Regions from separate parts of the Geobacillus sp. PK12 genome, predicted to be linked through region 2. Evidence: predicted binding sites of a transcription regulator. Region 2 holds the regulator's gene; the other holds the start of a gene.

Region 1 (15,153 bases), on a different contig from region 2:
CCATTATATTCCGGCTGTCGTCGACCATGTCCTGTCGCGCTCTGAATTTTATACGGCCTATACGCCGTATCAACCGGAAATTTCCCAAGGCGAGCTGCAGGCGATTTTTGAGTTTCAAACGATGGTGTGCGAGTTGACCGGCATGGATGTCGCCAACTCGTCGATGTACGACGGCGGCACGGCGCTTGCCGAAGCGGTGCTTCTTAGCGCCGCGCATACGAAGCGGAAGAAAGTGCTCATCTCGACCGCCGTTCATCCGCAATATCGGGAAGTCGTGCGCACGTACGCCAAAGGACAGAAGCTCGAAGTGAAAGAAATTCCGTATGACGGCGGCATCACCGATCTTAAGGCGCTTGAAGCGGAAATGGGGGATGATGTGGCGTGCGTTGTCGTCCAATACCCGAACTTTTTTGGTCAAATCGAGCCGCTGAAAGCGATCGCGCCGCTTGCGCATGAAAAGAAAAGTTTGTTTGTCGTCGCCAGCAACCCATTGGCGCTTGGTGTGTTGACTCCACCCGGAGCGTTTGGCGCCGACATTGTGGTCGGCGACATGCAGCCATTTGGCATCCCGACGCAATTTGGCGGCCCGCATTGCGGCTATTTCGCTGTCAAAGCGCCGCTCATGCGCAAAATTCCAGGCCGTCTTGTCGGGCAGACGACCGATGAGGACGGGCGCCGCGGGTTTGTCTTGACGCTTCAAGCGCGCGAACAGCACATCCGCCGCGATAAGGCGACATCCAACATTTGCTCCAATCAAGCGTTAAACGCCTTGGCCGCTTCCGTTGCGCTGTCGGCGCTTGGCAAGCGGGGCGTGAAAGAAATGGCGGCGATGAATATTCAAAAAGCGCATTATGCGAAGGTGGAACTTGAAAAGCGCGGACTGTCGTCGCCGTTTGCCGGTCCGTTTTTCAACGAGTTTGTCATCCGGCTTGGACGGCCGGTTTCTGATGTGAACGATCGCCTGCTCGAAAAAGGAATCATCGGCGGCTATGACCTTGGGGCTGACTATCCGGAGCTTGCCGGTCATATGCTTGTTGCTGTCACCGAACTGCGGACAAAAGAAGAAATCGATCGGTTTGTCAATGAATTGGGGGATGGCCATGCGTAACGATCAACCGCTTATTTTCGAACGAAGCAAGCCGGGGCGCATCGCCTACAGCCTGCCAGCGCTTGACGTGCCGGCTGTCGATGTCAGCGAGCTCGTGCCGGCCGATTATCTTCGCACTGAAGAGCCGGAGCTCCCGGAAGTGTCGGAGCTTGACTTAATGCGCCATTATACGGCGCTCTCGAAACGAAACCACGGCGTCGATTCCGGGTTTTACCCGCTCGGGTCGTGCACGATGAAATACAATCCGAAAATCAATGAAAACGTCGCCCGCCTCGCCGGGTTTGCCCACATTCATCCGCTTCAGCCAGAGAAAACGGTGCAAGGGGCGCTTGAGTTGATGTACGACTTGCAAGAGCATTTAAAAGAAATCACAGGCATGGATGCGGTCACCTTGCAACCGGCGGCCGGCGCCCACGGCGAATGGACCGGGCTGATGATGATCCGTGCTTACCATGAAGCAAACGGCGACTTCAACCGGACGAAAGTGATCGTCCCGGATTCAGCGCACGGCACGAACCCGGCGTCGGCAACGGTCGCGGGTTTTGAGACGGTGACGGTCAAATCGACCGCCGATGGACTTGTCGATTTAGAGGACTTAAAGCGCGTCGTCGGTCCGGATACAGCGGCGCTTATGCTCACGAATCCGAACACACTCGGGCTGTTTGAAGAGCATATTGTCGAAATGGCCGAAATCGTCCACAAAGCCGGCGGCAAGCTGTATTATGACGGCGCGAATTTAAACGCGATTCTTGGCAAGGCGCGCCCGGGGGACATGGGCTTTGACGTTGTTCATTTGAACTTGCATAAAACGTTCACCGGCCCGCATGGCGGCGGAGGCCCAGGCTCGGGCCCGGTCGGGGTGAAAGCCGACCTCGTTCCGTTTTTGCCGAAGCCGGTCATCGAAAAAGGGGAAAACGGTTATTACCTTGATGATGACCGTCCGCAATCGATCGGCCGCGTCAAGCCGTTTTACGGCAATTTCGGCATCAATGTTCGGGCGTACACGTACATCCGCTCGATGGGGCCGGACGGCTTAAAAGCGGTGAGCGAATATGCGGTGTTAAACGCCAACTATATGATGCGTCGGCTTGCTGAGTATTACGATTTGCCGTATGACCGCCATTGCAAGCACGAGTTCGTTCTCTCTGGCCGCCGGCAAAAGAAACTCGGTGTCAGAACGCTCGACATCGCCAAGCGACTGCTTGATTTCGGGTTTCATCCGCCGACGATTTACTTCCCGCTCATCGTTGAAGAATGCATGATGATCGAGCCGACGGAGACGGAGTCGAAAGAGACGCTCGACGCGTTTATTGACGCCATGATCCAAATCGCCAAAGAGGCGGAGGAAAATCCGGAAATCGTTCAAGAAGCGCCGCATACGACCGTTGTGAAGCGACTTGATGAAACGACCGCGGCGCGCAAGCCGATTTTGCGCTATCAAAAACCAAAACATAGCGACAACTGATGTTTGAGCATTGATGAGCGCTCGCTCCCTAACGGAGCGGGCCGTTTCTTTGTACGACGGATGAGTCATTGACAGAAATGTTGAATTAGTTTATTATATAAACTAAGATCAAGAAAGAAAAAGCATGTGTCCATATGGAGAAGTTAGCCTTAACAGTCGGTGCACGGGCGCCCGACGGCTTGGGCGAAAAAGCTGATGGTCAAGAGTCGAACACGGCAGGAATCGACGGATGCAGCAACCGCCATAATAGCGAGGCGCCCCTGCCCTTTCGCAAGACACATTCGATCAATCAAATGAAAAGGATGACAGAGACGTGCGGACAGGAAACATTTCTCTTGTAAAAAAAATGAATAAACAGCTCGTCTTAAAATTGATTCGCGACCAGCATCCGATTTCGCGCGCCGATATCGCCAAGACAACCGGATTGAACAAGGCCACTGTCTCCGCGCTTGTTGACGAACTGATCGCCGAGCATTTCGTCCATGAAAGCGGAATCGGCGAGTCAACCGGCGGGCGCCGGCCGCTCATGCTTCGCTTCAACGCCGACGCCGGCTCGCTTATCGGCGTTGAGCTGGGGGTGAACTATTTGTATGCCGTGTTGACCAATTTAAACGCGGACATTCTTTGGGAGCAACGGCGTTCGTTCCGCCCGTCTGAAGGGCAGGAGGCGATCATCGGCGAAATGATGGAGCTCATCGAGGCGGCCATCCGCCGGGCGCCGGCGACGCCGTACGGCGTGATGGGAATCGGCATCGGCGTGCCGGGCGTCGTCCATACCGAAAGCGGGACCGTTGTGTTTGCTCCGAACTTGCGCTGGGACGATGTCGCCTTGGCGGCTGTTTTGCGGCAACGGTGGCCTGAGCGTCCTGTCATTGTCGAGAATGAGGCGAAACTGGCGGCGCTTGGAGAAAAGTGGTTCGGCGCCGGCAACGAGTTCGCCCACTTTGTTTACATCAGCGCCGGAATCGGCATTGGCGCCGGCGTCGTTCTTCACCATCAGCTCTATCGGGGTGTCAGCGGCCTAGCTGGTGAAATCGGCCATCATACGATCGATGTCAACGGCATTCGCTGCAGCTGCGGCAACATCGGCTGCTGGGAAATGTATGCGTCGGAAAAATACATTGAACGCCGTTTGGCTGAAGAAGGGCGTTCCGAATGGCTCGATGAACGCTTTTCCATCGCTGCGATGGCGTTGGCAGCAGAAAGCGATGAACAGTTGGCGCGCATTTTGGAGGAAACGGGGCGCTATCTCGGCGTTGGATTGTTGCAGGTGATTTATGCGTACAATCCAGAAGCAGTCATCATCGGCGGTCCGATTGCCCAAGCGGGCGAGTATGTGATCGGTCCGGCGCGCCAAGAAGTGAGAAAGCGAATTCTCGTCAAAAAAGAAAGCGAGCCGTCCATCATCTCCTCCAAGCTGAAAGAGAAAAGCTGCGCCATCGGCGCGGCTGCTTCGGTGCTTGAGGCGGTCGTCCTGCCGCCGGAATTTGCGGCGGTCTAGCGCATGCGAAAAGAGGCGCCTGCCTGTTTGGGCAGAGCGCCTTTTTGGTTAACGGGCTACGCTTTTTTCTTCACTTTCCCGGTCCATGTTTTAAATCCGCCTTTTAAATGGTACAAGTCGCGGTATCCTTTTCGGTAGAGCATTTGCGCGGCTCGCCCGCTGCGCAGTCCGTTTTGGCAGTACAAATAGATCGGCTGGTCTTTGCGCAATTCTTTCATGCGCATGCGAAGCTGCGTGAGCGGGATGTTGCGAGCCCCTAAAATATGTCCAGCCGCAAACTCATCCGGTTCGCGGACGTCGACGAGTTGCGCTTTTCGATAACCGGCGCGGAACTCTTCCTCTGTCAATGCTTTGACAATTCTCTTCTGCCAGAAGTACGTAATGACGGAATACACGATGATTGCGCCGAGAATAATGAGCAATGCTTCCACCCGTCATGCCTCCTTTCGCTTCGTCTGCTATTTCCTATTATATAAAGTCGCCGCCGGGAAGCAAAGAGGTTTTCGTGATGCCATTTTTCTTTCCTTCACCGGCGTTGTTTGCTAAACTAATAAAGGCGGCCAAAAGCGTCCCGCCCCTTGGCGGTGGTCGACAAGCCGCCGCAGCGTTTAGAGTATGGAACAATAGAGAAGGTGGAACGATGGCAAAAGAAGTATGGCGCTTTATCGATTCCGGCTATTGCCCGCCGGCGTTCAATATGGCGCTCGATGAGGCGCTTCTCGATTGGCACAGCGAAGGCAAAATTCCGCCGACGATCCGCTTTTATGGCTGGAATCCGCCGACGTTGTCGATTGGTTATTTTCAAAAAGTGGAGAAAGAAATTGATTTAGAGGCGGTCAAACGGCACGGCCTCGGCTTTGTCCGTCGGCCGACCGGCGGGCGCGGCGTCCTGCACGATAAAGAATTGACATACAGCGTGATCGTCTCCGAGTCGCACCCGGCGATGCCGAAGACGGTGACGGAAGCATACCGCGTCATTTCCCAAGGCATTTTAGAGGGATTTCGTTATCTTGGATTGGATGCGTATTTTGCCGTGCCGAGGACAGAAGAAGAGAAAGCCGATTTGCGCAGCCCGCGTTCGGCTGTTTGTTTTGACGCGCCGTCATGGTACGAACTTGTCGTTGAGGGGCGGAAAATCGCCGGCAGCGCGCAAACGCGGCAAAAAGGCGTCATTTTGCAGCATGGTTCGATTTTGCTCGATTTGGACGAAGACTTGCTGTTCAGCTTGTTTAAATATCCAAACGAGCGGGTGAAAGAGCGTCTGCAGCGCGATTTTAAAAAGAAGGCGGTCGCGATCAATGAGTTGACGAGCCGCACGGTGACGATCGAGGAAGCGAAAGAGGCGTTTTACAAAGGATTTGAAAAAGGATTGAACATCGTATTGGAACCGTACACGCTCACCGCCGAAGAGCGGGCGTACGTCGAAGAGCTGGCGCGGACGAAATACGAAAGCGACGAATGGAACTTCAAGCGCTGAGCAGCGACGCGGTAAATCGTTCGTTTTCCGGCAAAAACAGCGGCACTCCCCCGTTTTTCTCCGCTTTTCGCCGTGTTTTGTTTTTTTTTGCTTGACAAAATGAAATCATTTGTTCTCTTTAACAATATATAGTATGATTTTCATAAAAAATCATACTATATATTGTTTTTTTCTGTTTGATATGGTAAGGTAGAGAAGACAGGACAACTTTGCCAAAAACATGAGAGATTATATAAAAGAGGAGAGATAGGAGAATGACGGTGGCGTCATCCGAAAAAATGAAGATCAATATTGACAAGCTGAACGAGGATATCCGCCTATTTCCGCAAGTGCATCCGATTACGCCGGATATGCACATCACCCATAAAGGCGTATCCCGTTTGGTCATGCTTGACCGGTATTCATTCAAAGATACGGAGAAGCTGACGCTCACACCGGGCGACTTCGTCGTGTTGACGATCAAGGAGGATCCGAAATTCCCGGCACGAGGGCTCGGGTTTATCGTCGACATCGATTGGGAGGCGAAAAAGGCGCGCGTGTTGATTGAAGACGAATACCGGCACGTGCTCGAAGGGGAAGAGGCGGAGACCGGCATTGTGGTTCGGTCGCTCGACATTATTGATAAGCCGCTCGAGATTTTCTATGAGCAAATCGCCAAGCGCAATGCGACCGGGCTGGCGGCGGTGGAAAAGACGGAAGAAAAGCGGAAAGAGTGGTTCGAAAAGTTTTATCAAGAGCTCGCAAGCTTGAATTTTGTTCCGGCCGGCCGCGTGTTGTACGGGGCGGGTTCGGGCAAGGAAGTGACGTATTTCAACTGCTATGTGATGCCGTTTGTGAAAGACTCGCGCGAAGGAATTTCCGAACATCGGAAGCAGGTGATGGAAATCATGAGCCGCGGCGGCGGCGTTGGGACGAACGGCTCGACATTGCGGCCGCGCCATACGCTTGCGCGCGGGGTGAACGGCAAATCGTCCGGGTCGGTCTCGTGGCTTGACGATATTGCGAAGCTGACCCACCTTGTCGAGCAAGGTGGCTCCCGCCGCGGCGCCCAAATGATTATGCTTGCCGACTGGCACCCGGACATTATCGAATTCATCGTCTCGAAAATGCAAAACCCGCGCATTTTGCGCTACCTGCTCGAAAATATGGAAGACGAAGGCATCAAAAAAGCAGCGCGCGACAAACTGAAATTTACGCCGCTCACCGAGCGGGAGCGGGCGATGTACGAAGCGATCGTCCGATACAAGAACGCGCCTGACTACGGCGGTTTCACCGAAGACATCATCAAAGACGCCGAAGAAAAACTGCGCACCGGCGGTACATATACGGTGCACAACCCAGACTTTTTGACCGGTGCGAACATTTCCGTCTGCTTGACGAAAGAGTTCATGGAAGCGGTCGAAAAGGACGAAGAATACGCGCTCCGCTTCCCGGACGTGGAAACCTATTCCGAAGAGGAAATGCGCATTTACAACGAAAAATGGCATGAAGTCGGCGATGTACGCGAATGGGAGAAAATGGGCTATCGCGTCCGCGTCTACCGGAAAATCCGTGCCCGCGAACTGTGGAAGCTGATCAACATTTGCGCGACGTATTCGGCCGAGCCGGGCATTTTCTTCATCGACAACGCCAACGAAATGACGAACGCCCGCGCGTACGGGCAAAAAGTCGTTGCGACCAACCCGTGCGGGGAACAACCGTTGGCACCGTATTCGGTGTGCAATCTGGCCGCCATTAACTTGGCGAACATGGTCGACAAAGAACGGAAGGTCGTGGACTACGAAAAACTGAAACGCACGGTCGAAATCGGGGTGCGGATGCAAGACAACGTCATTGACGCCACGCCGTACTTCCTTGAGGAAAACAAAAAACAAGCGCTCGGCGAGCGCCGCATCGGCCTTGGCGTCATGGGGCTTGCAGACTTGCTCATTTACTGCGAAAAAGCGTACGGCTCTGAGGAAGGAAACCAGCTTGTCGATGAGCTGTTCCGCACGATCGCCACGACCGCATACCGGGCATCGATCGAGCTGGCGAAAGAAAAAGGCAGCTTCCCGTTTCTTGTCGGCGAAACGGAGGAAGAGACGCGCAAGCTGCGTGAAGCGTTCATCAACACCGGCTACATGAAACGGATGCCGGAAGATATTCGTCAAGATATTTTGAAATACGGCATCCGCAACTCGCACTTGCTGACGGTGGCGCCGACAGGATCGACGGGAACGATGGTCGGCGTCTCAACCGGGCTTGAGCCGTACTTCTCGTTCTCGTACTACCGGAGCGGGCGCTTGGGCAAATTTATCGAAGTGAAAGCGGACATCGTCCAAGAATATTTGGACAAACACCCGGAAGCCGACCCGAACCACTTGCCGCCTTGGTTTGTGACGGCGATGGACTTGCCGCCGGAAGCGCACGCCGATGTGCAGTGCATCATTCAACGTTGGGTCGACTCGAGCTTGTCGAAAACGGTCAACGCGCCGAAGGGCTACACCGTCGAGCAAGTGCAAAAAGTGTACGAGCGTTTATGGCGTTGCGGTGCGAAAGGCGGAACCGTCTATGTCGACGGCAGCCGCGATGCACAAGTGTTGACGTTAAAGGCTGAGGAGAATCGGATTGAAGAGCAACTTGAACTGCTTCCAGAGGAGCTCGAGGAAAAAGAGACGAAACGCCCCGTCGTGCTCGTTGATACGATTCAAGATGTGCGCGCCACCGATGTGACAATCGGTTCCGAAATCGGCAATATTTGCCCGATTTGCCGCGAAGGGACGATCGAAGAGATCGGCGGCTGCAACACGTGCACCAACTGCGGCGCGCAGCTGAAGTGCGGCCTGTAATGGCGATACGAATGGGTTTGAATGGATGAAACGCTGGTTTCCGTAGAGGAACCGGCGTTTTTTTTTTTTTACATAAAAGGCAAAAGCCAAAATATAGTGGTAAAAGGAGGGAACGAAAGGGGGAGCGTCATGATTGTTCATGTCGTAAAGCGCGGGGAGACGCTTTGGCAGTTGGCTCAGCGTTACGGCGTTCCACTCGAGCGGATTGTCGCCGCCAATGAACTGAGCGACCCGAACCGGCTAGCCGTTGGCCAAGCGCTCGTCATCCCGGTTCCATATCGTTACCATACGGTCCGCACAGGGGAAACGTTATGGCAAATTGCGCGCCAGTATGGAGTGGCGGTCGAAGCGATTATACAGGCGAACCGGATCACGAATCCGTCGCTCCTTTATCCAGGGACAACGTTGTTCATCCCAGCGCGCATCCATACGGTGCGAAGCGGGGAGACGCTGGCGCAAATCGCTTCGTTCTACGGAGTGACGGTTCAGCAGCTGATCGAAGTAAACGATATTACCGATCCGAACCGGATCGTCCCCGGACAGCGGCTCATCATCCCGCCGGCGAAGCCGCTCATCGAGGTGAACGCATTTACGGTGGACCAAGGGGAGAAAGGAGCGGAGCAAGTGCGCGAAGTCGGCCGCCATTTGACCTATGCCGCGCCATTCGCCTACACGATCCGCGCCGATGGCGGGCTCAATCCGATCAATGATACAGCATTCATTCAGGCGGCTTATGCCGCCCGTGTCGTGCCGATGATGACGATCACGAACTTTACGTACCAAGACCCGGGCTCGAGGCTGGCGCAGACGATTCTGGCCGACGTTGCGCTGCAAACGCGATTGCTTGACAACGTCATTCAAGTGATGCGAGCAAAAGGGTACCGCGCGTTGAATGTCGATTTTGAAAATGTCTATCCGTCCGACCGCAAGCGGTATAACGAGTTTTTGCAGCGGGCGGCCAACCGGCTTCACGCCGAAGGGTATGTTTTATCGACGTCGCTGGCGCCCAAAATAAGCGCTGAACAAAAAGGGCTGCTGTACGAAGCGCACGACTACCCAGCCCACGGACGCATCGCTGATTTTGTTGTCCTTATGACCTATGAGTGGGGCTACCGATTTGGGCCGCCGCAAGCCATTTCGCCGGTGAATCAAATTCGGCGCGTGCTCGATTATGCGGTGACCGCCATTCCGCGTAGCAAAATCATGATGGGGTTTCAAATTTATGCCCGCGACTGGGTGCTGCCGCACGTGCAAGGGCAAGAGGCGGAAACGTTCAGTCCGAAAGAGGCGCTAGAGCGCGCCATTCGCTACGGGGCGTCCATCCAATACGATGCGGCGGCCGCCTCGCCGTTTTACCGGTACACGGACGAGCAAGGCCGCCAGCACGAAGTATGGTTTGAAGACGCCCGCAGCGCGTTGGCGAAATTTGAATTGGTGAAAGAATACGGATTGCGCGGAATCAGCTACTGGGTGCTCGGGTATCCGTATCCGGAAAACTGGGTGCTGTTAGAAGACAATTTCCGCATTCGCAAGCGGGGATAAGCGGTTCGAGCGTATGCGCCGGTCATCGGGCATGCGCTTTTACTTTGTTTCTTGGAGTTCGAGCCGCTTTTTTAGCTGATAAATTTCCAGATCGTGCTGGCCGATCTTATGGTTTAAATATTCAATCGCAATGTTCGCGTTGCGCCAATCATGTGACAATATCTCGAACATGCGCCGATGGTCGGCCAGCTCGTCCTCGATTTTTTTGAAATGGCTGCGCGTCTCGATAATGAAATGGTCCAACTTTTCCTCGAGGCGTTGTTGCTGTTCTTCGAGGCGTTGTTGCTGTTCTTCGAGGCGCTGTTGTCGTTCTTCGAGGCGTTGTTGTCGTTCTTCGAGGCGTTGTTGTCGTTCTTCGAGGCGTTGCTGTCCGGCTTCTAGGCGGTCGAGGCGTTCATGAATCGGCTGCAACTCCTCTTTCAGCACCGAGCGAAGCAATTCGACAAGCTCGTGAGACATTCTGCATCCCTCCTTTCAGTTTAGTTTTATTGTATCATTGCGTTCATGAGCTGTCATGGCAAATCGCAAAGGTGTGCGAATGTTTTGCAGGGCAATCTGTATGTTGGAACGAATATAGTAAGCGAAAGGATCGAGTTTCTAGTTGATGGAATTCAATGGCATGAAGAGAGCGAAGAATGTTGTGAAAAGTCGAAGAATAAGGGAGATGATCAAGTTGAATTTCACATGGGTCGCTGAACGGTTTCGACGTTTTGCTGTTCATGAATGCCGTGGTTCTAGCCCGTTGTATGAACAGCTTTCTCTCCATATTGCCAGAGATGAGAAGCTTCTCTATCTTGCTTCGCATGCCCGCAGCGGTCAACCGATTCCCAACTTGTTGTTCGGAGCGGTGCATGATTTGTTGCTAAAAGGGTATGAACATGGGTTGCGCGAATTTTACGGAAGTATTGTTAAGGAGCCGCGGGCACCGGAAGCTGCTTTTCCTTATTTTCGCGATTTTTGTCTTCGTTACTGGGAGGATATAAAGAACATTTTGGTTCACCGGCTCGTGCAAACCAATGAAGTCCGGCGTTGTGCATATTTATACCCCGTGTTTTGTTGCATTTATGAACAAGTGAAAAAGCCTTTGTCACTCATTGAAATTGGCACAAGCGCCGGTCTGCAATTGGCTTGGGATCAGTACCGGTACGATTATGGCTGGGGGCGTCCGTACGGAAATCTGGATTCTGATGTCCTTATTGCATCAAACATTCGTGGCGACCAACGGCCATTATTGTTGCCGGAAAGCCCGCCGGTCGCTGAACGGATCGGTATCGATTTGCATGTGATTGACTTGAAAAAAGAGGATGATCGACGATGGATGAAGGCGCTCATTTGGCCCGAACATAAAGACCGGCGCCAATTGTTTGAAAAGGCAGCCCGATGTCTGGAACAAACGCCGATTCGTCTGATCGAGGGAGACGGGGTTGAACTTCTCTCTGATCTTGTTGCACAAGTTCCGTCCGATACCGTTGTTTGCATCTTCCACACGCATGTCGCGAACCAAATGTCAGATGAGGCAAAGCGTGGATTGCTTGAGCAGCTTCGTGAAATCGGCCGCCAACGGGATTTGTTCCATGTGTATAACAATATGTGGGATCCGAAACTGCATCTGGATCGCATGATCAATGGCCGAGAATGCCGGCAAATCGTTGCCGAAACCGACGGCCATGCCCGCTGGTTTCGTTGGGAGGCGGATGGATGTGGATGAGGAGGCGACAAGGAAACGAAAAAAGAATTCCAAATAAAGTAAGATAACGACTCCCCCGTTCTCGTCCATACTAAACTGTAAAGATGGACGAAATGGGGGAAAACGATGAAACCGTTTGTGCCAAAACTTGTGTATTTCGAACCGGAGGCGTTGTCGTACCCGCTCGGAAAGGAATTGTACGAGAAATTTACACAAATGGGAATCGAGATTCGCGAGACGACATCGCACAACCAAGTGCGCGGCATTCCGGGAGAGACGGAGCTAGCCCGGTATCGAAATGCGAAATCGACGCTCGTTGTTGGCGTGCGGCGGACGCTGAAATTTGATTCATCGAAGCCGTCAGCCGAATACGCCATTCCGTTGGCAACCGGATGTATGGGCCATTGCCATTATTGCTATTTGCAAACGACATTAGGAAGCAAGCCATATATCCGCGTGTATGTCAACTTGGACGACATTTTCGCTCAAGCGCAAACGTATATTGACGAGCGCGCACCCGAGATTACTCGCTTCGAGGCGGCATGCACGTCCGACATTGTCGGGATCGATCATTTGACCCATTCGCTGAAAAAAGCGATTGAGTTTATTGGCGCGACCGACTACGGGCGGCTCCGATTTGTGACGAAGTATGAGCATGTCGACCATTTGCTTGATGCCAAGCATAACGGCAAAACGCGGTTTCGCTTCAGCGTCAACTCCCGCTATGTGATCAACCATTTCGAGCCGGGAACGTCCTCCTTTGACGCGCGGCTTCAAACAGCGCGCAAAGTGGCCGGTGCCGGCTATAAGCTCGGCTTTGTCGTCGCGCCGATTTACCGGCATGACGGCTGGGAACAAGGGTATTTTGAATTGTTTCAGGAGCTCGCCCGGCAATTGGAAGGGGTGGACTTATCTGATTTGACGTTTGAGCTCATCCAGCATCGGTTTACCAAGCCGGCCAAGCGGGTCATCGAGCAGCGTTACCCGAAAACCAAGCTCGATTTGGACGAATCGAAGCGCAAGTATAAGTGGGGGCGGTACGGCATCGGCAAATATGTGTACCGTGACGAGGAAGCGCGGGAGCTGGAGGAAACCATGCGCTCGTATATTGCTCGCTTTTTTCCATCGGCCCAAGTGCAGTATTTTACGTAATGTTCCCTTCATGGTATAATGGGATTGATTGCTATTTTTTGTTTGCCTGGGCGGCCGACTGGCCCGGCAGCGTCTAGCCGAAGCGGGCAAAGCGGCAATGTTCATGAGAGATGCTGACGGCCGCTGCACTTGTCTGCGGCAGACAAATGTAATGGGAGGGGACAAACGTTGCCGACACCAAGCATGGAAGATTATATTGAGCAAATTTACATTTTGATTGAAGAAAAGGGCTATGCCCGCGTCTCTGACATCGCTGAAGCGTTGTCCGTCCATCCCTCCTCGGTGACGAAAATGGTGCAAAAGCTCGATAAAGATGAGTATTTAGTGTATGAGAAATACCGCGGACTCGTCTTGACGCCAAAAGGAAGAAAAATCGGCCAGCGGCTCGTCTACCGCCATGAGCTGCTTGAGCAGTTTCTCCGTTTGATCGGTGTCAGCGAAGAAAACATTTACCGCGACGTGGAAGGGATTGAACACCATTTGAGCTGGAACGCCATCGACCGGATCGGCGATTTGGTGCAGTATTTTCAAGAGGACGAACGCCGCCTTGAAGCGCTGCGCGATGTCCAAAAGCGCAATGAACAAGGAGAGTAAGCCGATGCTTGCTCTTTTTTGTTTGCCGTACTAAATGCCCTCCTTTTTTCTTACATATGTATAAACGGCAAAAAGGGGGAGGCGGCGGTGGACATTGATCTTGTCTTTTCCGGCGGCGGGGTGAAAGGGTTTGCGTTGCTTGGAGCGTATGAAGCGATTGAGGAAAAAGGTCTGCGCTGGAAGCGGCTTGCCGGCACGAGTGCGGGAGCGTTGCTTTCGGCGTTGCTATCGGCAGGCTACAGCGCCCGCGACATCGCCCGACTGCTTGAGGAGTTGGAGTTGGAGCAGTTTTTGGATGAACGGCCGCTATGGATTCCGTTTTCGCTTTGGAAATGGGTGCGCTTGTATTGGCATCTTGGGCTGTATCAAGGAAAGGCGTTTGAGCGGTGGCTCGAGGCGGCGCTCGCCGCCCGCGGCGTGCGGACGTTTCAAGATGTGCCGGCCGGCAGTTTGTATATCGTCGCTTCCGATGTGACGAACGGGCGCATCGTCGTGCTGCCGGACGATTTAGCCATATACGGCATTGACCCTGGGTCGTTTTCCATCGCCAAGGCAGTGCGGATGAGCATCAGCATTCCTTATTTCTTTGAGCCGGTCCGCCTTCGCGGGCGAAACGGTGTGGCTTTCATTGTCGACGGGGGGGTGCTCAGCAACTTTCCGCTGTTTTTGTTCGATGAAGAAAAGAAGAAAAAACGGCCGGTGCTGGGCGTTCAGCTGAGCCCAAAACCAGGGGAGCGGCCGAAACGAACGATCACCAATGCGCTCGATTTGTATGAGGCGCTGTTTGCGGCCATGAGAGAGGCGCATGATGCGCGCTACATTTCGCGTCGCCATGAAAAAAACATCGTCTTTTTGCCGGTGGACAACGTTATTTCTACGGAATTTTCCATCGAACTGGAAGCGCGCCGGCGCCTGATCGATTACGGACGCGAGCGGACGCGGCAGTTTTTGCGCCAATGGGCGTACTAGACGGGAAAGCGACAATAGGTCACACCTCTGCCGCCGATTTTTCAGCTGAACGGCAGAGGCAAACAAAAAAGAATCAAGCTAAAACGAAGCTCGATTCTTTTTTTTGCCTTTTTTGCCCTCGATCACGGTCAAGTGCGGAATGGCCGTCCGTTTTTTCAGCGGCCGCTTCAGTTTCGCCGGCTTTGCTTGTTTGCGCCCGGAGCGGGGATGGAGCTTTTTCGACTGCCGCACCGCCTTTAAATACGATAACCGATCTTTATCGGTGCGGCGTTGGTATACGAACCGGTAGAAGAGATAAATGGCGGCCAAAAACAGCGCAACAAACAACAGCTGGCGGAACAGCACCGTCGGATGGGCAAAAAGGGTATAGACAATGCCAAGCGTTCCAAGCAAAATCATAAGCCCGACAAGCGGATGAATGGCCCGGCGCCGCAATGAGTCCACCCCCTTTGATCGATTACTGCACCGCTTGTTTCCTTTCGGCTTCCGCTTCCAAATCGAGAAGCCGCTGAAACGAGGCGATGGCCACTTCCACTTGGTCATCGTCCGGTTCTTTTGTCGTCAACCGCTGCAGCCATAGCCCGGGATAACCAAGCCAGCGAAGCAGCGGAATATCTCTCAATTTATTTGTAAACTGCAAGACTTCAAACGAAACGCCAAGCACGACAGGAATTAAAGCGAGCCTGTTTGCGATTCGCAGCCAAAGCGGATCCGTCGGCACGAACAAATAAAGGAATAAGCTGATCATGACCGTAAATAAAATGAAGCTGCTGCCGCATCGGTAGTGAAGGCGCGAGGCGCGCTGGACGTGCTCAACAGTGAGCGGCCAC
Region 2 (15,153 bases):
CTGCCCAATTTCTTTATGGGTGATCGCCCGACCTTTAAAGCGGATCGTCGCCTTCACTTTATCGCCTTTTTCCAAAAACTTGCGCGCATTGCGCAGCTTCGTGTTGAAGTCATGCTCCTCGATCGTCGGGCTGAGGCGCACCTCTTTGACGTTGATCACTTTTTGTTTTTTGCGCGCTTCTTTCTCTTTCTTCTGCTGCTCGAAGCGGAATTTGCCGTAGTCCATGATGCGGCAAACGGGCGGTTTGGCGTTCGGCGCGACAAGCACAAGATCCAAGTTGCGTCTTGCCGCAATCTCAAGCGCCTCCTGCTTCGACTTGATGCCAAGCTGTTCGCCGTTTTGGTCGATCAAGCGCACTTCACGGGCACGAATTTGTTCGTTGATAATAAAATCTTTGCTAATAATGAGCCACCTCCAAGGTTTTTTCCGACTGGCTTGTTTGCCAGCAGAGCCCCACTTCCAGCCAAAAAAAAGCGCAGATGCACAAAGCACCCGCGCAGTACGTCCTTACACTCGCATTGACGAACCGTAACAACCTGCCAACAGCCGTCTTGGCGTCGGTCAGGTGAGAAGCGGGGTGCTTCTGCTTTTGTTACAAACAAGCCATCATTCCACTTTATACACTATACCACCTTGGCGATGGCATGTCAAGGAGCGGATCTTGATAAACACAACGCCCTTTATTATAGCGGATCAACATTCAATTGGCAAGAGAAAATCTTGTTCACGCCGCCATTTCTTTGAAAAACCGCCCATGACATGGGCCATCGCCACCGTTGCTTCCTTGTGGCGCTTGAACGTTTATGTCGCCTGTCAACGGTTTATTGCGCTTTCCCTAATCTTGTCCGTTTTTCCCGCACATCGTCAGCGAGCAAGGCCATAAACTCGTCAAGCCCCATCGTCTGGCTTTCTTTTTCGCCATAGCGGCGGACGTTGACCGCTCGCTCAGACACTTCTTTATCGCCGACAACGAGCATGTACGGGATTTTTTGCATTTGCGCTTCGCGGATTTTATAGCCGATTTTTTCGTCGCGCTCGTCGACTTCGACGCGGAAGCCGCGTTCTTTCAACGTCCGCTGCACGTCATACGCGTAATCGAGGTGCGCCTCCGGCGACACGGGGATCACTTTGACTTGAACCGGGGCGAGCCATGTCGGAAACGCACCTTTATACTCCTCGATGAGGAACGCGACAAACCGCTCCATCGTCGAGACGACGCCGCGATGGATGACGACCGGACGATGCGGCTTCCCATCCTCGCCAATGTACGTCAAATCAAAGCGCTCGGGCAACAGGAAGTCAAGCTGCACCGTCGAGAGCGTCTCGTCTTTGCCAAGCGCCGTGCGCACTTGCACATCGAGCTTCGGCCCGTAAAACGCCGCTTCCCCTTCCGCTTCGTAGTAGTCGAGGCCGAGCTCGTCCATGGCTTCCCGCAGCATGCGTTGGGCTTTTTCCCACATTTCATCGTCATCGTAATATTTTTCTTTGTCATGCGGATCGCGGTAAGACAAGCGGAACGAGTATTCCTCAATGCCGAAATCCTTATAGACTTCCAAAATCAAGTTGACGACGCGCTTGAACTCGTCTTTGATTTGGTCCGGGCGCACGAAAATGTGGGCGTCGTTGAGCGTCATGCCGCGGACGCGCTGCAGGCCGGTAAGCGCTCCAGACATTTCATAGCGGTGCATCGTGCCGAGCTCGGCGATGCGGATCGGCAGCTCGCGGTAGCTGTGCAGCTTGCTTTTGTAAATCATCATATGGTGCGGGCAGTTCATCGGACGAAGCACAAGTTCTTCGTTGTCCATCTCCATCGGCGGGAACATGTTTTCTTTGTAATGGTCCCAATGGCCCGATGTCTTGTACAGCTCGACGCTGCCGAGCACCGGTGTGTAGACATGATCGTATCCGAGCGCCACTTCTTTGTCGACGATGTACCGTTCGATAATGCGGCGGATCGTCGCTCCTTTCGGCAGCCATAGCGGCAAGCCTTGTCCGACTTGTTGCGATGTCGTAAACAGCTCAAGCTCTTTGCCTAATTTGCGGTGATCGCGCTCTTTCGCTTCTTCAAGCAGGCGCAAATAACGATCCAAGTCTTCCTTTTTGAAAAAGGCCGTGCCGTAGATGCGCTGCAGCATTTTGTTGTTGCTGTCGCCGCGCCAGTAGGCCCCCGAGATGCTGAGCAGCTTGAACTCTTTGATTTTTCCAGTCGACGGCACGTGCACGCCGCGGCAAAGGTCGAAAAACTCGCCTTGCTCATAAATCGAAATCGGCTCGCCTTCCGGAATATCGGCGATCAACTCGAGCTTCAACTCATCGCCGATTTCTTCATACAGCCGGATGGCTTCTTCGCGGCTCACTTCTTTGCGGACGATGTCCAAATTTTCTTTGACAATCTTGCGCATTTCCGCTTCGATTTTCGAGAGGTCGTCTGGCGTCAGCTTACGCTCCATGTCGATATCATAGTAAAAGCCGTTTTCAATGACCGGACCGACGCCGAGCTTGACGTTGCCATACAGCCGCTTGATCGCCTGCGCCATTAAGTGGGCGGTGCTATGGCGCAAAATGTCAAGCGCCTCCGGCATGTCTTGGGTAATGATGACAAGCTCGCCATCTTCGTGAAGCGGCGTGCGCAAATCAACGAACCGGCCGTTCAGTTTGCCGGCGATCGCTTTTTTCTTCAGCCCCGGGCTGATCGAGGCAGCGATGTCTTCCGTCGTCGTCCCCTTCGGAAACTCCTTTTCCGCCCCATCTGGGAACGTGATGCGAATGACGTCTGGCATTGGCAATCACTCCTTTGTCATGATGATGAAAATGGAAAAATAAAAAAACTCCTCCCTCCTAAAGGGACGAGTTTTCATCGTGGTTCCACCCTTCTTCCCATGGCAACGCCTCGCCATGCCATGGCTCAACAAGAATAACGGTCGTCCACCGGCGGCAACTACTGGGCGTTGCGTTCGCTGCCGCAGCTCTGAGGGGGTAAGCGCATTTTTCGTGTTAGGAAGGTTCCAGCCGCTGCCTTCCCTCTCTGGAAACCGTAAAAATGCGCCCATGTCCTCGTCATCGCTTGTATTCATCCATATTCATGACGTCATTATAGCGAAAACAGCAGGAAAAATCAAGCTTCTCCCCCATTTCCAGCGTTGGCGGCAAACAAGCGGGAAAAATCGGCGCGGCGGCAGACGATCAGCCGTTCTTGAAACACGTTTTGCAGTGTCTGCACCATGCCGTCATCCGGATGATCGGTGTACAGCTCAATTTCCGCCGGAGCGAGCGAGACAAGCGGAGCGAGCACCGATGCATCAATATACATCGGCTGGCTGAAGACGAGATGGCGGTCGATCAACTGTCTCACTTCCGCCGCCGACAGCTCCCGCCGCTCGCTGTCGTAAAATACGAAGTGCGGCGGATCGTGCACCAAATACAGGCGCGGCCATTGCGGCGTCCGGCCAGCCAGGCAGTCGCGCAGCATTTGCACAAAATTTTGATACTCCTGCTCCAGCTTGTATTCATCAATCGCCAGCTCGACATAATGTTGGAGGCGCTCCATATACGGCTTTAACCGGAACGTAACGAACGAAGAAAACGAAAATGACAAGCCGTCGCGCAAAAAGGAGGCAAAAGCGTCGCGCAACATCACGGTGCGCGAGGCGGCAAACGCCGCGCTTTTCCGGTAATCGCGCCGCTCGCCGTCCAAAAATGAATGAGCGAGGGCCAAAATTTGCTGCTGTTCTTCGACGTCGCGGAAATAAAAAACATTGGCAATGATGGATAGCAGCAGCCGGTCTTCCATCACCTCCTGCATAAACGCCGTCATCGCTGGGATGATATGCTCCTCAAGCACACGCTTCTCCTCGCCCTGTATGTAAACCGCCACGGTTTTGTTCCCGTCATAAGCGGCATGAAACAGCGGACCGTCATCCGGTTGCCGGTGATCTAGCAGCCCAACCAATTTTTCCGCCTCGCTTGCCTCGTCAAAATGGATTTCGATCACCCGCTGTCCCCCCTTTAGCCCGAAAGGCATGCTTGGTTTATATATATGGGGACAACGGGCTGTTTAGACTAAAAAACCACAAAGCTTAGCGGCGTTCATTGTTCGAGGAGAGGGTGCCCCAAAAGGATCGGGACACCCTTTCTTATTACCGTATACAGGCATAAAACAATTAAATTAAGAAACAATATGTTGTGTTTTGTTTAAGGGAAATTACCCTTTTGGGTCAGCCCCAGTCGGCAAACGAACCGCTTGCCGACTACGGCAGAAAAGCTAGAAACAGAACCTGCTCAACTAGTTTTTATGGGTTAATCAACATGCCTGTGCAAACGGCAACGTTTCAAATCGCCTTTATATATTTTGCTCGCGGCGGTTCGGTCCAGTGATTTCAATCGGATAGGCCAAATAGCGGATTCGCTCCATAATGCGCGCCGCCTTCACCTTCTCTTCTTCGCCGCGCTGCGAATACGTCAAATGATGGGCGAGCTGCTGCATATCAAAGTTCGACGTGAAAAACGTCGGCAAGTTTTCAAACATCCGGTATTGCAAGATCGGGCCAAACACATCATCGCGCACCCAGCTTGACATCGCCTCCGCCCCAAGATCATCGAGCATCAGCACCGGCACTTTTTTGATATAATCAAGCTTTTCGTTCATCGTCTGGTCTTGAAGCGAATGTTTCATCTCACGAAACAGCTCGGGCACGTAGACGATCAGCGACGAAACGTTTCGCTTCGCCAGCTCGTTGGCGATCGCGGCGAGCAAATACGTTTTGCCCACCCCAAACGATCCGTGCAAATACAAGCCTTTCATTTTTTTCCCTGGCTCGTATTCCGCCACAAACCGCTCGGCAAATCGGATCGCTTTGATCCGCCCATCGTCATTGAGATCGACGTCAGAGAGCGAAGCACGCAAGATTTCGCGCGGCATGAACATGCTTTGAATGAGCGACTCTTGCCGTTTTCGCTCGTCATGCTGCACTTTTTTTGGGCAGCGGTCGTACTCAACGTCGATCCTTCCACCGTTGACCACCAAATTTGGATGGTACCCCGGCAGCATGTTGTTGCATCGCTCAAGGCCCGGACATTGGCGGCAATTCCCGTGCTGCTCGATGAACTCATACAGCTTCATCAAGCTGCGGTCAACCGCATCGGCCGACAATTGCCGTTCGTGCGCCCGCAAAAACGGCTGCACGTCCGGATGCTCCAAAATGTAGCGTTTCATTTGTTCGTAGCGTTGTTTAAACCGTTGATTGCCAAGCAACCGCTGCAACAGGTGGTTTACTCGTTCCATGGCTTTTCCCTCTATGATTCATCACGGTATTTTTTCAGCCGTTCCTCAAGCTCTTTGCGCGCCTGTTCGACGTCAAAATCATCATCATCCGGCTGGCTGTAATCCATGTTCAGCCAGTCCGGGACGATTTCCGTGCGCACGACTTTGCGCACCGTCCGCGTCCCTTTTTCCTTTTCGTTCGCCCAGTTTTGGTATGTTTTCGCCTCTTCTTTCGCCAGCTCCATGGCTTCCTTCACGGTTTTCACCTTTTTGCGCGCCCAATGGCTGGCGATTTTTTCTACATATTTTTTCGACAGCTTCATATTCGTCCGGAGCATGACATAATAAATGAGCACGTTGACAACCCCGGGGAGCAGCTGTTGCTTAAACATCACATCTTCGATCAGCTGCAAATCAGCAAGCGACGGCTCAGCGCCGCCTGAAATCTCTTTCAGCAGCTGGCGCGGGGAAATTGTTTCCAGCTGTTTCATTAGTTGCTCCTCTTTTGTGCGCGGTTCGATGTTTTCCATCGTCCGGTAGGCGAGCGGCTGCACTCGTTCGACGAGGCGCGGCTCGACACCGCCATGTTCGAGCTCATACCATTCGCGCGCCGCCCGGCGCAACGCGTCAATATCGATATGATAGGCCGGATCGATGACGCCAAGGACCAGTTTTTGCATCTCAAGCGGCGGAATGCCGTATAAAAACGCCAGCTTTTTAATCGCTTCCTTCACTTTCGCTGTCACCGCTCGGCGCGGCACAAGCTGCTTGGACAGGCCGGCAAAAAACAGCTCAAAGTCGAATACATCATCATCAAGCACATACGACGCCTCATCCCGCCTGATGTGATCCTTCCCTTCAAGCAGCTCGGGCCCGGCTTCTTCGCTGAGGCCGGCGACGATTTGTTCAGCGGGCACGGCCGAAAACACGTCGGAAAACGACCGCGTCACCTGGGTGAATTTCGTTTCATCAATGGACGGACGGGCAAAAAAGTTGCTCAGCTGGATAAACAAGTGGCGGCCGACTTGCCGGTGCAAAAAAACGCTCAACATCTCGTCGCGGAAAAACTGGTCTGGCGCCAACGGCGGGCGCAGCTCATAAAGAAACAGCTTCGGTTCATCCGCCTCTTTAGCGTGGACGTATGTGTCGAGCAGCCCGATTCCTTCGAGTTTCAACCGTTCGCTGTAAATGTCCGGCAGTCCGCACTGCATGAGCGCCATAAGCCGATGATGGGTCGCTTCCTGGCCGTCAAGCAGCTCAAGCTCCCCCCAAAGCGTCATATAAAGCGCCAACGCCCGGCAGCCGATGAGCGGCTGGTAAAGCAGCGTCAGCACTTTACGGTCCACCTCTTGCAACACCCCACGGCTTTGCACGGTATAACGGTCGACAGCAATCAGCTCTTTCCAATGGTGTTGCATCGCTCCGACCTTCCATTTCGCCGTATTCGTTTCAAACCGGCTCTCCCCTTTCCTGCCGAAAAGACGTTGAAAAAAAGGGCTTGCCGCCTAACGCCAAAGCCCTTTTTACCGTTGCCCTTTTTTGATCAGCTCTTTCAGTTCTTCAATGAACACATTAATATCTTTAAACTGCCGATAGACGGAAGCGAAGCGGACATAGGCGACCTCATCGATGTGTGACAGGCGCTCCATCACCATTTCGCCGATCGTTTCGCTTTTCACTTCCGAGACGCCTTGATTGCGCAGTTCGCGCTCAATTTCCTGCGTCACTTTTTCAAGCTCCTCGAGCGCCACCGGCCGCTTCTCGCACGCTTTGATCAAGCCGCGCAAAATTTTCTCCCGGCTAAATTCTTCGCGCGTCCCCTCTTTTTTCACAACAATCAGCGGCGGCTCCTCGATCCGCTCAAACGTCGTAAACCGATAATGGCACTGTTCGCACTCCCGCCGGCGGCGGATCGAACGACCCTCTTCAACCGGGCGCGAGTCAAGCACGCGCGTGCCTTGATGATGGCATGAAGGACATCGCATAACATCCACTCCGTTGATCTTCTTATTTTCTATCATACCGGAATGGACGAAAGCAGACAAGATATAGTTAGCTGTTCAGTCCGGAACCGATATAGGGCAGGCGGGCGTCGAGCTTCCGATACAAATCGAGAATGACCGCCCGGCTATGCCCAAAATCAAACGGCAATAGCTTCGTCTCCGTCGTCGCGGAAAAGTCGACCGCCGTTTCAAACGGCCGCACGGAAATGACGGTAGCGACGATAAACAACTTTTTGCCGCGCCTTGTTTGTGCACAAATTTCGCCGCGCTCTTCGGAAACAGAAACGAGCTCGGCGCCAGGCAGCGACGAGAGCAGCTCCTTGACCGCATCGATCACAGCGCGGTTCGTCGCTTTGTAATAATGGCTTCTTAGCTCTTCATCTTCATGATTTTCCCGCGTTTCACAATGGTTTGTGAAGGCGTATTTGAGTGTTTTCCACATGCTCATTGCCACGTCTCCCTAGTCATTCTTTTTCTTCCATCATACCATGATTTTCGCCGCTGTTGTACCGCCGAGGGCGCAAAAAAAGGAGCGTTTCGCTTACGCTCCTTTCGGTTTATCATGATCCAATTACAGCGCCTGCGCCTTTTTCACTTCGATTGGGCGCATGCCGCGCGGAAGTTCAATCGTTTCCCGCGTTTGCGCACCCAGCATTTCGGCAATGTAATCGGCGGCAATCGTCGGGTCTAAATGGCCGCATGTATACACATCAATGCTCGCATAGCCGTGTTCGGGAAACGTGTGAATCGTCAAATGCGATTCCGAAATAATGACGACCCCGCTTACGCCTTGCGGAGCGAATTTATGGAACGCCACTTCGCGAATCTCCGCTCCCGACTTTAACGCGGCGTCAACGAACGTTTTTTCAATAAAATCAATATCATTCAGTTTGTCAAAGTCGCATCCCCAAAGTTCCGAGATAACGTGACGACCCATCGTGTCCATGAAAAGAATCCCCCTTTAACCAATTTTCTCAAACAAATAAAAAAACAGAAGGTGAGTTGCAAAATGGCATGTATAACTACCACGGGGGAAAGTTAGTCCTAAGAGGTCCTAACCCTTTAAGTAGTCACATTACCCTTGCCGTTAAGAAGTTCACGAGACATAGTATACTTTGTTTAGGGGGTTTTTGCAACAGGCTTTTTTAATTTTTTTGCATAAAAAAGAGAAAAAGCGCCCACGCCCGCACCGTGGCCCGATCCGTTTGTGCGGATCGCAAAAGCCATAGCGCAGGCGGCGCGCTTCACATCGAACCGCTGTTACGCATTGACGCTGAGACGCTCATTCATTTTGGCCGCGACAAGATGGGCTAAATCAACGACGCGGCACGAATAGCCCCATTCATTGTCATACCAAGCGAGCACTTTCACTTTTCGCCCTTCCATCACCATCGTCGACAGGCCGTCGATAATCGCAGAATGCGGATTCGTATTGAAATCGATCGAGACAAGCGGCTCCATCGTGAAATCCAAGATGCCTTTCAATGGGCCGTCGGCAGCGCGGATCAGCGCCTCGTTCACCTCATCAACCGTCACATCGCGCTTCAAGTCGACGACCAAGTCGACGAGCGAGACGTTCGGCGTCGGGACGCGGAGCGCCATGCCATGAAGCTTCCCTTTTAAATGCGGCAGCACTAGGCCAAGCGCTTTCGCCGCTCCCGTTGTCGTCGGGATGATCGACTGCGCGCATGAGCGGGCGCGGCGCAAATCTTTATGCGGGTTGTCGATGTTTTTTTGGTCGTTCGTATACGCGTGAACTGTCGTCATCAGGCCGTTTTCAATCCCAAACGCTTCATCGAGCACTTTGACGACCGGAGCCAAACAGTTTGTCGTACACGAGGCGTTCGAAATGATGAAATGGCGGTCGATGTCAAGCATATGCTCGTTGACGCCAACAACGATCGTCACATCTTCATTTTTGCCCGGGGCGGTTAAAATGACGCGCTTCGCCCCTGCCTCAAGGTGAAGGCTCGCCTTTTCGCGGTCGTTGAATTTTCCGGTCGCTTCAATCACAATATCGATATCAAGCTCTTTCCACGGCAGCTGTTTCGGGTCGCGCGAGTTTAACAGCCTCACTTTTTTGCCGTTGACGAGCAGGCCGTCTTCCAAGGCGATGACCTCACCGTCAAATTTACCGTGGTTTGAGTCATATTTCACTAAATGGGCTAACGTTTCCGGCGGATAGCTGGCGTTCACCGCCACAATGTCGAGGTCAGAGGAATTGATGGCGCGCCGGAACACCATCCGTCCGATTCGTCCGAAACCGTTAATCGCCACTTTCGCCTTCATTCACTTTGTTCTCCTCTCATATATGTTATACTATTTTCTTATATTTGTATAAATAGTATATCATATTTTTAGGAAATGTGGAGAACAAAATGACTGAAAGCGAACAAAAAAGACGCCTATTTTTCCAAGGCGTCCCATTGTTTCAAAATAGCCAACAGCTGACGGCGTGTCTCTTCCCTCGTTCCGTTATTGTTGATGACCGCGTCGGCCCGCTTCATTTTTTCCGCCAGCGGCCATTGAGCGCGAATGCGGGCGCGCGCTTCTTCCTCAGTGAACCCGTTCCGCTCCATCAGCCGGCGAAGCTGGATGTCATCGTCAACATACACGACAAGTACTTTATCGACCCAGGATGTCAATCCGCTTTCAAATAAAAGCGGAATGTCCAATACGACCGTTTTCGCCCCGGAACGGACGAGCGCTTCTTTCTCCGCGAGCATTTTCTGACGCACCGCCGGGTGAACGATGGCGTTTAGCTTTTTCCGTTCTTCTTCGTCGTTGAACACGATCGCCCCGAGTTTCGCCCGATCGATCTCTCCATTTGTCTGCAAAATGCCCGGACCGAAGGCGGCGACAATCTGACGGTAGGCGTCTTCCCCCGGTCGGACGACGGCGCGCGCCGCTTCGTCAGCATCAATGACCGGAAGGCCGAGCTCGCGCATCATCGCGCTCACCGTGCTTTTGCCGCTGGCGATCCCGCCGGTCAATCCGATCGTCAACGTCATGGAACTCCTCTCCTTTTTACGCGCCGCCTAGCGCTGGCAGCGCGGGCAATAATGCGTGCCGCGGCCGGCGACGACCGTTTTTTCAATCGGCGTGCCGCATCGTTTGCATGGCTCTCCTTTGCGTCCGTAGACGAACAAGCTATGCTGAAACGCACCCGCTTCCCCTTGCGTGTTCACGTACGTGCGCACCGTGCTTCCCCCTTTCATGACCGCCTCGCCGATCGTCGCCACCATTTCCTCATGCAGGCGCTCGATCTCTTTGCTGGAGAGCGAGGCAGCCGGCCGGCCGGGAAGAATGCCGGCGCGAAACAGCGATTCGTCGACATAAATATTGCCAAACCCAGCCACGACCGTCTGATCAAGGAGCAACGCTTTGACCGACCGTTTCGTTTTCACCGCCCGCTCCGCCAATACAGCTGGGGAAAACGCCGGGGAAAGCGGCTCCGGCCCAAGCTCAGCAAGCGGCGGCCGGCGGTCAGCTTCTTCTTTGGCATAAACGTGCATCGTTCCGAACTTGCGCACGTCGCGGTAACGGAGTTCGCTGCCGTCCGTGAAGCAAAACACGACGTGCGTATGCGGTTCGAGCGGCTCGAGGGCAGAAGCAACGGCGTAGCGCCCTTCCATGCGCAAATGGGAAATGAGTGCATCGCGGTCGAGCAGGAATTTCAAAAACTTCCCTCTCCGTTCCAAACCACGCACCGTCTGTCCGATCATTCTTGCCGCAAACTCCTCGGGGTCTCGCGGATGGCGGATGATGTTCGGCCAAAAGATGCGCACATCCTCAATCGTTTTTCCGACAATAAGCGGCAAAAGCGTACGACGGATCGTTTCCACCTCCGGCAATTCCGGCATGGCGATCCCCCCTTTCCTCCGTTTTCCTGCATCGTTCCCGCCGACGCTTTCGCATTGACGCCGGTTCATCCGCCGAGAGAAAGATTCTCCATGGGGCGGCAGCTGTTTCGCTCCCATTCATCGAGTTGCAGCCGAGAATCGTCGCACCGAAAGATTCTGCCTAGAAGGCCGGTGAGAAACGCTGATTTTCGCAAAATCGGCCATGTTGGTTGAGAAGGACGACTCGATGCTCCAAGGCTTCTCAACTGGAGAAGAGTCGTTGTGAAACTGCTTTTTCATTCCATCACAGGCCTTCTTAAGGGTGCCGGCGATCCACACCAAGACTCCTTTTTATTTCGCGTCATACCATGTCGAGCCGTAATGGTAATCGACTTTGAGCGGCACGCGAAGTGTGACCGCTTGCTCCATCACTTCCGGAACGAGCCGGCACAGCCGCTCCATCTCTTCTTTCGGCGCCTCCAAAATGAGCTCGTCATGCACCTGCAGCAAAAGGCGCGCTTGCAGCCGCTCTTCCTTCAGTCTGGCGTTCAGATCGATCATCGCCTTTTTAATAATGTCAGCGGCGCTCCCTTGAATCGGCGTGTTCATCGCCATCCGTTCAGCAAAGCTGCGGACGTTGAAGTTGCGGCTCGTGATATCCGGCAAATAGCGGCGCCGATGCAGCAGCGTCGTCACATACCCTTTCTGTTTTGCTTCTTGCACAATGTTTTCCATATACCGCTTCACGCCAGGGAAGCTTTCGAAGTAGCGCTCGATGAATTCAGCCGCCTCTTTGCGCGAAATATTTAAGTTTTGCGCCAAGCCGTAATCACTGATCCCGTAAACGATCCCAAAGTTGACCGCCTTCGCCTGACGGCGCATGTTGGGCGTCACTTCGTCCTCGCTCACTTGGAAAATGTCCATCGCTGTTTTCGTATGGATATCCAAATCGCGGCGGAACGCTTCCATTAAATTGTCATCTTCCGCAATATGGGCGAGGACGCGCAACTCAATTTGTGAGTAGTCGGCGGCGAAAATGAGCCAATCAGACTCCGACGGCACGAACGCTTGGCGGATTTTCCGTCCTTCCTCAAGCCGAATCGGAATGTTTTGCAAGTTCGGCTCCGTCGAGCTGAGCCGTCCGGTTTGCGTCAACGCCTGATTGAAAATCGTATGCACCTTCTTTGTATCGGGTCGCACGACTTTCAGCAATCCTTCAATATACGTCGACTGCAACTTGCCAAGCTGGCGGTAATGCAAAATGTTTTCCACGATCTCGTGATAAGGCGCAAGTTTTTCAAGCACATCCGCCGAAGTGGAGTAGCCGGTTTTCGTTTTTTTCAAGACGGGCAGCTGCAGTTTTTCAAATAAAATGACGCCGAGCTGTTTCGGTGAATTGATGTTGAATTCTTGGCCGGCGAGCTCATAAATGCGCTGCTCGACCGTGCCGAGCTGCTCGGCGAGCTCTTTGCCCATCTGTTCGAGCCGCTTCGTATCCACTTTCACTCCGGCAAATTCCATTTCCGCCAAAATCGAAGACAACGGCTGCTCGAGCTCGACGAGCAACCGATCTTGTTCGTTGCGGCGCAGCTCATCCAAAAACGGCCGTTCGAGCTCCCAAATCGCCGCCGCCTTGCGGACGAGATGCTCGGCGAGCACTGGCTCATCCGGCACGGCCCGCTTCGCCCCTTTGCCATACACCGCTTCATCCGGGCGCACCGCTTCGTATTGCTTCATTTTGGCTGCGGCAGCTACATCATCAACACCTTGCGCCGGATCAAGCAAATAGGCGGCCAGCAATAAATCAAAGGAAACGCCGCATAGCTCAATTCCTTTCCATTTCAAGGCGACTGCCGCGCGCTTTGAGTCAAACATGCTTTTTTTCTTCGTTTCATCACCAAGCCAGGCGACAAACTGCGGATCGGCAAGCGCCGTCTCCGGGCGCAGGAAAAACCGTCCATGTTCGTTGACCACAGCGATGCCGACGATCGGCGCATCATGATAATTTTCCTCGACCACTTCAACGACAAGCGCCGCCTTGTCGGCAAGCATCTCCTCCGTCACGCGGTCAGCAAGCGTAAATGCCATCTTGGCAAGCGGTTTTTCCTCTTCTGATGACGGCGATTCCATTTTCTCTAAAAACGATTGAAACCCAAGCTCTTTAAATAAAGCGACCACTTTCTCCCGGTCTTCCCCTTGATAGACGATGTCATCAAGCGAGAGCTCGACCGGGGCGTCGCGGCGAATGGCGGCGAGCTTTTTGCTTAACAGCGCCATCTCCCGGTGTTGGCGCAGCGTTTCTTTCAACTTTTCGCCTTTGATCTCGTCAATGGAGGCAAGCACGTTTTCGACCGTGCCGAATTGCCTGAGCAGCTTGACCGCCGTCTTTTCCCCGATGCCCGGCACTCCGGGGATGTTGTCCGATTTGTCGCCCATCAATCCTTTCAAATCAACGATTTGTTCCGGAGTTAAGCCGTATTTTTCGCGGACCGTCTCCGGCGTGTATGGTTCGATATCGGTAATCCCTTTTTTCGTAATGTCCACCGTCACATGGGGGGAGGCGAGCTGGGTCAGATCGCGGTCGCCGGAAATGACTTTCACCTCAAACCCTTCCTGCTCAGCGCGGGCGGCAAGCGTTCCGATAATATCGTCCGCTTCGTAGTTCTCGAGTTCATAGGCGGGGATGCGATATGCCCTCAGCAGCTCGCGCAACAGCGGAAACTGCTCCGACAGCTCCGGTGGCGTCTGCTGGCGCCCACCTTTATACTCTTGAAACGCTTCATGCCGGAACGTCGTTTTCCCGGCGTCAAACGCGACAAGCATATGAGTTGGCTCTTCTTCCGCCAAAATTTTATTCAACATCATCGTAAACCCGTAGACGGCGTTCGTATGGATGCCTTTGTCGTTATGCAAAAGCGGCAAGGCAAAAAAGGCGCGGTACGCCACGCTGCTGCCGTCGATTAAAACAAGCTTTTTTTTCAATCTCATCCCTCCTCGGATGCTTCCTTGTCCTATTGTACCATGCCTGCGGCTTGCCTTGAACGCTCTCCCACCATGATGGGAGGCGCCGATTCATCCCCTGCTTACGCTCACGCTGAAAAATGGGAGGCTTCTCAGTTGGAGATGATCAAAAGAAGCCGGCTACCGTCCCGGCTTTGGAAAATGGATCGTGAACACGGTGCCGCGCCCCACTTTGCTCGCTACGGTAATATATCCATGGTGAGCCTCAACCAAATGTTTCACAATCGAAAGGCCCAACCCCGTTCCGCCGGAATCGCGGCTGCGCGCCTTGTCGACGCGGTAAAAACGCTCAAAAATGCGCGGGATTTCCTTTTCCTCAATGCCGATTCCGGTGTCTTTCACATGGATCAGCACTTCTTTCTCCGTCTCTTCCGCCTCGACAGCGACCCGTCCGTGCTCCGGCGTATACGTGATGGCGTTGGCGAGCAAGTTCAGCAAAATTTGCTTCATCCGATTTCTGTCACCGCGGATGACAAGCCCGGATGGCGATTCGATATGCAAATCAATTTGTTTTTCCGCCGCTTTTTGGCGAAACACAGCAGCCGCTTCGGCGATGACTTGAGCGATATCCACGTCTTCGAGTTGCAGCTGAAATTCGTGCTGCTCGATTTTCGACAAGTCCAACAGTTCCTCAACGAGCGTTTGCAGCCGTTCGCTTTCTTTTAAGATGATGGTCAAAAAATGTTCGAGCGCCGCTTCATCCTTCATGGCGCCATCCAATAGCGTTTCGGCGAATCCTTTGATGGACGTCACCGGCGTTTTCAATTCGTGCGAAACGTTGGCGACAAAGTCTTTGCGGATTTGCTCAAGACGCTTCAGCTCCGTAATGTCGTGAAACACGACGACAATCCCTTTCCATTCGGCGTTCGTGCCAATGATGGGAGCCCCGTATACATCGAAATGTTTCCGCTCGATGCCAATCGTCAGCCGCATATGCCGGCGCATCGTCGTTTCGGTGATGAAAATATCATCGATAAACCGGACGATGTCGCCATGCGGCAGCACATCGGCGTACGGACGGTGCAAA

The links. Region 2 encodes NrdR, which represses ribonucleotide reductase genes. Its sites were predicted from a motif close to AACACNATATATNGTGTT; they were not measured.
Region 1: the regulator NrdR is predicted to act here: its motif matches at 5,703-5,720, upstream of ETR37_RS06810 (vitamin B12-dependent ribonucleotide reductase).

The regions. Positions count from the first base shown of each region.
Region 1 is NZ_SDKL01000013.1:125,296-140,448, forward strand. Features, by position in the region: gene gcvPA (aminomethyl-transferring glycine dehydrogenase subunit GcvPA) at 1-1,108, shown strand, start outside; gene gcvPB (aminomethyl-transferring glycine dehydrogenase subunit GcvPB) at 1,101-2,573, shown strand; gene ETR37_RS06795 (ROK family transcriptional regulator) at 2,887-4,074, shown strand; gene ETR37_RS06800 (rhodanese-like domain-containing protein) at 4,131-4,505, opposite strand; gene ETR37_RS06805 (lipoate--protein ligase family protein) at 4,715-5,551, shown strand; gene ETR37_RS06810 (vitamin B12-dependent ribonucleotide reductase) at 5,806-8,379, shown strand; gene ETR37_RS06815 (glycoside hydrolase family 18 protein) at 8,509-9,921, shown strand; gene ETR37_RS06820 (hypothetical protein) at 9,961-10,380, opposite strand; gene ETR37_RS06825 (DUF2332 domain-containing protein) at 10,595-11,629, shown strand; gene splB (spore photoproduct lyase) at 11,735-12,760, shown strand; gene mntR (transcriptional regulator MntR) at 12,929-13,354, shown strand; gene ETR37_RS06840 (patatin-like phospholipase family protein) at 13,442-14,323, shown strand; gene ETR37_RS06845 (SA1362 family protein) at 14,402-14,758, opposite strand; gene ETR37_RS06850 (DUF1385 domain-containing protein) at 14,781-15,153, opposite strand, start outside.
Region 2 is NZ_SDKL01000020.1:144,529-159,681, reverse strand. Features, by position in the region: gene infC (translation initiation factor IF-3) at 1-405, opposite strand, end outside; ribosomal protein L20 leader region at 462-595, opposite strand; gene thrS (threonine--tRNA ligase) at 822-2,780, opposite strand; T-box leader at 2,840-3,070, opposite strand; gene ytxC (putative sporulation protein YtxC) at 3,116-3,991, opposite strand; gene dnaI (primosomal protein DnaI) at 4,340-5,281, opposite strand; gene ETR37_RS09000 (replication initiation and membrane attachment family protein) at 5,293-6,678, opposite strand; gene nrdR (transcriptional regulator NrdR) at 6,784-7,245, opposite strand; gene ETR37_RS08990 (aminotransferase class IV) at 7,313-7,711, opposite strand; gene speD (adenosylmethionine decarboxylase) at 7,835-8,209, opposite strand; gene ETR37_RS08980 (glyceraldehyde-3-phosphate dehydrogenase) at 8,524-9,552, opposite strand; gene coaE (dephospho-CoA kinase) at 9,669-10,274, opposite strand; gene mutM (DNA-formamidopyrimidine glycosylase) at 10,302-11,126, opposite strand; gene polA (DNA polymerase I) at 11,457-14,093, opposite strand; gene pnpS (two-component system histidine kinase PnpS) at 14,247-15,153, opposite strand, start outside.